DNA from 2 places in the Bombilactobacillus bombi genome. Region 1 is predicted to be linked to the other one. Evidence: predicted binding sites of a transcription regulator. Region 1 holds the regulator's gene; the other holds the start of a gene.
The links. Region 1 encodes NrdR, which represses ribonucleotide reductase genes. Its sites were predicted from a motif close to ACACNATATATNGTGT; they were not measured.
Positions count from the first base shown of each region.

Region 2: the regulator NrdR is predicted to act here: its motif matches at 1,227-1,242, upstream of nrdH (glutaredoxin-like protein NrdH).

Region 1 is NZ_CP031513.1:347,539-350,969, forward strand. It holds gene mutM (bifunctional DNA-formamidopyrimidine glycosylase/DNA-(apurinic or apyrimidinic site) lyase) at 1-612, shown strand, start outside; gene coaE (dephospho-CoA kinase) at 612-1,202, shown strand; gene nrdR (transcriptional regulator NrdR) at 1,217-1,702, shown strand; gene DS830_RS01840 (replication initiation and membrane attachment family protein) at 1,692-3,047, shown strand; gene dnaI (primosomal protein DnaI) at 3,060-3,431, shown strand, end outside.
Region 2 is NZ_CP031513.1:1,316,698-1,320,128, forward strand. It holds gene DS830_RS06520 (guanylate kinase) at 1-44, opposite strand, end outside; gene DS830_RS06525 (DUF2187 domain-containing protein) at 124-369, shown strand; gene DS830_RS06530 (LVIS_2131 family protein) at 442-1,062, opposite strand; gene nrdH (glutaredoxin-like protein NrdH) at 1,292-1,525, shown strand; gene nrdI (class Ib ribonucleoside-diphosphate reductase assembly flavoprotein NrdI) at 1,527-1,928, shown strand; gene nrdE (class 1b ribonucleoside-diphosphate reductase subunit alpha) at 1,885-3,431, shown strand, end outside.

The DNA of each region.
Region 1 (3,431 bases):
TTGCGCATGGAAGGCAAATATCAAGTTCGTGATTCTCAATCAGAATTTGATAAGCATGTGCATGTGATTTTTTGCTTGGAAGATGGTCGTTTTCTAGGGTATCGGGATGTGCGCAAGTTTGGTAAGATGCAATTAGTAGACCGTAGTACAGAAATGCAGGTCAAATCTATTGCAGCACTAGGACCAGAGCCACTGACACCGCAATACACATTGGCATCCTTACAGCAAGGATTACAAAAAAAGAAAAAATCAATTAAAGCTACTTTGTTAGACCAACATGTGGTTTCGGGATTAGGGAATATTTATGTTGATGAAGTTTTGTGGCGCGCAAAAATTCATCCCGAAGAACCAGCTAATAAGGTGACCGCAGCACAAATTACAGATTTGTATCCAATTATCAATGACGAAATTAAGACGGCAATTGCTGCTGGAGGCACGACTATTAGAAGTTATGTAGATGCCACTGGTCATCAAGGAAACTTTCAACTGCAGTTAAATGTCTATAAACAAGAAGGTAATCCTTGTGCGCGCTGTGGTACACCCATTGAAAAAATAAAAGTGGCTGGCCGTGGGACTCATTTTTGTCCTCATTGTCAGGTACTAAATCAATAATGCAATTATCTGTAGGAGTTACCGGTGGGATTGCTACCGGGAAATCAACTGTCACTAACATTTTAGTGCAACAAGGATTTAAAATTGTTGATGCTGATCAAATTGCGCGCGAAGTGGTTTTACCACAAACTCCAGGTTGGCAGCAAGTTGTTCAACTTTTTGGTACACGAATTTTACAACCCAATCAGGAATTAGATCGTGTTCAATTAGGTCAAATTGTTTTTAATAATCAGCAACGCTTAACACAACTTAATCAAGTTTTGCAACCACTTATTCGGCAGCGTTTAACTGAGTTAATTCAGTCGATATCTGATGATAATATTCCAGTCTTTTTTGAAATACCATTGTTATTTGAACAGCATTATCAAAATTTATTACAGAAGACATTGTTAGTTTATGCAACGCCAGCTGTACAATTACAACGTTTACAAAAACGCAATAACTTAACTAAACAAGCAGCACAACAACGTATTAATAGCCAAATGGACTTACAGCAAAAAAGAAAATTGGCTGATTTTATTATCAATAATGATGGTAACTACCATCATTTAGTACAGCAAGTACAACGATTTGTCACTTTACTGACATAAAAGGAGTGTTTCCAATGATTTGTCCACATTGTCATCAAAATTCTTCCCGAGTAATTGATAGTCGACCAAGCGATGAAGGTCGAGTTATTCGCCGTCGCCGAGAATGCGAAAATTGTGGTCATCGGTTTACAACATTTGAACGCATTGAGCAATCTCCAGTGTTAGTAATTAAAAAAAATGGAAACCGCGAAGAGTTTAATCGGGATAAAGTATTACGTGGAATTGTTCGGGCTGCCGAAAAGCGCCCAGTAACATTAGATGAGATGAATCAAATCGTTGCTAAGGTGGAAACCAAAATTCGTGCTACAGGAGAAAATGAAATTGATTCACGTCAAATTGGAGAATACGTAATGCAAGAATTAGCGCAATTAGATGACATTGCCTATATTCGATTTGCGAGTGTTTATCGCCAATTTAAAGATATTAATGGCTTTATGAAAGAGGTACAAGAAATGATGGCTAATCACCAACAAAATAATTCTCAGGCTGATGAAAAATAAAATGGCGGAACAAATGATAGATCCTTTATGGGGATACTGGGTGACCAGCAGTGATTATTTGACTGACTATGATCGACGAGTCCTAATGGATCTTTACCAACCATTGGTGGGAAGTGATGCGATTAGTTTGTATCAGTTATTATGGAATCAAAGACAGGTACTACTCTCGGAAAGAAAACAACACGCCCAGTTATTGAATTTATTGGATATTGATGTACAACACCTTTACCAAGCACGGATTAAGCTAGAAGCCGTTGCTTTACTGCATACTTTTTCTACGAAGGACACCTTGGGTTCATATCTAATCTATCAATTGCACGCACCTTTATCTCCCCAAAAGTTTTTTAGTGATAATATTTTAAAAACTTTCTTATATGAAAAAATTGGCCATTATGAATTTTCACGTTTACAAAAAAAATATCAACCGCAAGCTTTACCACAAAATCAACAATTAACCGATATTACTCATAGCTTTTTGGATGTTTTTCACTTGTCAAGTTCAGAAATTTTAAAAATGTCCGAACAATCTACGTCAACTGTTACTACTCCAGCTCAACCGCAATATACTTCTCAACAGCTGGCCAGTTTTGATTGGCAATTGCTAGCTGATTATACTGCCAGTTACCATGTGAGTTCTGAAGATATTGCTCAACACCAAAATGAACTGTTTAATGTGCACGCATTTTATGGAGTTACTGAAATCGAAATGGCAGATTTAATTGCCAATACTCTTAATGTTACGAATAATAAGATTGATATTCAACGATTACAAAATATTGCACAAAAACGTTTTGAAGATCGCGTCAATATCAAAGCTCATAATGAACAAAATAATCAAAAAACAGAAATTGGCCCAGATGATGCTTCCCTATTAAAAAACTTCACTGCCACAGAACGTCAATTAATTAAACAAGCTAATCAGTTGGCTCCAGCAGAATTTCTTGCAGTTAAAAAACGACAAATGAATGGTTTTGTGGGCTCTTCTGAAACTGGAGTTTTGCGCCGCTTACAACAACGCGCAGTTTTACCATTACCGGTGATTAATATTTTGATAGATTATATCTTAGACAATTCGGCTACATTGACACAAAGTTTAGTAGAAAAAGTAGCCAATGACTGGGCACAAAATGATATTAAAACTGCACCAGAAGCAATACAACGCATTAAAAATCGTACGCATAATCGATCTAAAACGAACTCCACTGCACGCAAGTCCCCGTATAAAAATTATCAACCACATAAAGAGCAAGTGACCGATTGGACAAAGCATCAAGCCAAAAAAGTTGATCCAGCGGAGTTAGCTGAATTACAAAAACAATGGCATGAATTTAAAAATAATTCATGATAGGTGAACATAATGAAAGATATTGCCAAGGAATTTTCGGATGTAATTGCAAAGCGTCATTGGAGTGAAAAATATCAGAAATTAACACAAACAGCCCTGCAAGATTCTGATGTACAACAATTTATTCAGGAACATCAAGACCAACTAAATGCAGATATTTTGAATAATAATTTAGATGCAATTTATGAGTTTGTTCAAGCAAAAAGCAACCGAGATAAGTTTGCTGTTGGTTATGAGCCTAAGTTGATTATTGCGAACCATGCAATCCAAGTTGTATACCAACCCAATCAACAATTAGTAGCGCAAAAAAAGCAACAAGAATTAGAGCGCAAATTCATGACGATTGACATGGCAAGTGATATTCGACAGGCAAATCTGGATGAT
Region 2 (3,431 bases), 870 kb from region 1:
TTACCGACGCCACTGGCTCCAGTTAAAATAAATAATTTTTTCATCTAAGTACTCCTAAATAATTGTCAAATTGGAAATTATATTCTATTATAAATAGAAGTTTGTACAAAGGAAGGTCAGATAATGAAGATTTCTGCAATTAATGTTGGTGATAAGCTTCAAGGTAAAGTTCAAGAAGACATGGAACATCCTTTTATCGGTACAGTTGAAAAAGTATATAGTAATTCTGCATTATTGACAATTGATGATTATGATCCAAAAGATAGTGACAATGTAGCGGAATTGAATCACAAAATTATCGTTAACGTAAACTCACTTAAAAAGCTTAAAGACAACAATACTCCAGATAAAAGTACCACAACCAAATAGTAGCAATATTTTCCTTAAAAAGAGCGTTAAGATTATATTTGTCTTAACGCTCTTTTAGTATGCGTATAAAAATTACTTGATGATATTAACAAAGGTACTTGAAGGTACGCGGATTAAAGAATAATCTGTAGCTACATTACCCGCATGTAACCCCAAACCATTGGTAACATTATTTTTATAACGAGCTATCATTGTCATTACGTATGCATACTGATACTTCTTATCGTACTTTTCTGTATGCGGCCAAGGGTAATTCTTAGCATTTAAACTAATCGGTTGATGGCCGTCAGAGATTGAAGCATTGTTTCCAGGGACAGTGAAGCGCGCTCCTTTTACCCAGTAAGTGTAATATTGCATAATGTTTTTCCCTTGGGCTTCTTTGGCTTGTACATAAAATCCCTGAGCGTCTTTAGTTTGCATAACTAAGGGCTTAACTTCATAAGTTAAGTAAACTCGTTGGGTATCTTTGACACTAACTTTATTTAAAAAGGTCAGATAAAACATCGTTCCAATTGCCAGTAAGATGGCTCCAACTTCTATAATATCTAACAAACTATTAGACAAAGAATGACGCTTTTTGTGCACAACAATCATTTTTAAATGGCGCTTACGAATGTTAAAAATAACCGCAACAATCGCAACGATAATTATCAGCCACACGGCCAGTCCTAAAAGATTCCAATTTAAATGCATTATCCATACTCTCCAGTTTATAAAATGATTTAATTTGTGACTTAATTATAGCTCAATCACTAGTTGCTTATCCATGATAAATAATTTTAAAAATTTTTTTCCATTCAAACCGCGTTCTCATCACTACCAGCAAACACATGATACAGTGTTCACTAACTAAGACAACACTATATATTGTATTTGTCTTCTAGAGAAGCTATAATAATTACAGTTTAAGGGAGGCTTTATTATGAAAAATCCAATTACAGTTTTTACTAAAAATGGTTGTATCCAATGTAAAATGACCAAAAGATTTTTAAACGAACATAACGTTCATTTTGAAGAACGCAATATTAATAATCAACCCCAATATCTTGATTATCTTAAGCAACAAGGATTTCAAAGTGTGCCTGTAGTAATGGCTGCTGATAACAATCCAATTGTTGGTTTTCGTCCTGACGAGTTAAAGGAGCTCACACATTAAAATGAAAATTGCTTTTTATTCAATTACTGGACAAACACGACGCTTTATTCAAAAAACTGGTCTGAAAGCCTATGAAATCAATGATGCTGATCCTGATCATGAAATGGGTGCACCTTATATTTTAGTAGTACCTGCCTATGATGATGATATGATGGATGCAGTGATTGATTTTTTAGGTTATCAATCTAACACACGTAACTTAGTTGGTGTTGCAGGTGGCGGCAATCGTAACTTTAACGAACTATATATTCATACTGCTAAAGATATTGCTCATGGCTTGCAGGTACCAGTTGTTTTTGATTTTGAATTTAATGGTACTGACAATGATGTCAAAAATTTCCAGAAAGTAGTTGAAGAATTTGAGTCTAAACAATCTCGACATATCCAAAGTCACATACTTTAAGTTAAATAATGAATTAAATATTCCAGTGGATGGCCACATTCCTCTTAATCGCGATCAAGCTGCTTTAGCAGCTTTTTTTGAGGAAAACGTTGAGCCCAACACTAAAATCGCTGATAATCTTCAAGAGCATTTACAAAATTTAATTGCCAAAGATTATTTAGAATCGGACTTTTTAAAAGAATATCCTTTCGACTTCATCCAGTCATTATATGATTTTCTCAAAGCCCAAAATTTCCGTTTCAAATCTTTCATGGCTGCTTATAAATTTTACAACCAGTATGCCATGAAAACTAGTGATGGCAGTTATTATTTGGAAAATTACGAACTGCGCGTTTTGTTTAATGCCCTATACTTTGCTGGTGGTGATCAACAATTAGCACAACAATTAGCAGATGAAATGATTCATCAACGGTATCAACCTGCTACACCCTCATTTTTAAATGCTGGTAAAAAACGACGCGGCGAATTTGTATCCTGCTTTTTAATCCAAATCACCGATGACATGAACTCTATCGGTCGTGCCATCAATAGTGCTTTACAATTGTCGCGGATTGGTGGCGGAGTAGGCTTAACTTTATCTAATTTGCGTGAAGCGGGCTCTCCTATCAAAGGAATCAAGGGCGCATCAAGTGGTGTCTTACCTGTTATGAAATTACTAGAAGACAGTTTCAGTTACAGTAATCAACTAGGGCAACGTCAAGGTGCTGGGGCGGTTTATTTAAACGTCTTTCATCCTGATATCATGGACTTTTTATCTGCTAAAAAAGAAAATGCTGACGAAAAGATTCGGGTGAAAACCCTTTCTCTAGGTGTTATTGTCCCTGACAAATTTTACGAATTAGTCAAACAAGATGCTGAAATGTATTTATTCAGTCCTTACGATGTTGAGCGGATTTATGGTGTACCCTTCTCTTATGTGGATATTACCAAAGAATATGACCAAATGGTTGCTAATCCCAATATTACCAAATATCCAATTAAAGCTCGGGACGTCGAATTAGAAATCAGTAAATTACAGCAAGAATCAGGTTATCCTTATATTTTAAACATTGATACTGTTAATCGCACCAATCCAATTGCTGGTAAAGTTATTATGAGTAATCTTTGTTCAGAAATACAACAAGTTCAAGTACCATCTGAATTAAATGATCGGCAAGAATATCTCAAAATGGGAACTGATGTCAGCTGTAATCTCGGTTCAACTAATATTCCTAACTTAATGGCAAGTCCTAATTTTGGTGATTCTGTCCGCACAATGACAAGAGCTTTAACGTTTGTCTCAGATCACTCTAATATTGAGGCTGTGCCTACTATCAAAAAAGGTAATCAATTAAGTCATGCAATTGGTTTAGGTGCTATGGGCTTACACACTTATTTAGCTATTAACCATATTGAATATGGCTCGCCGGCAGCTTTGGAATTTACGAGCGTTTATTTCATGTTGCTTAATTATTGGACCTTGGTAGAAAGTAATAACATTGCTCGAGAACGGCAAGAAACTTT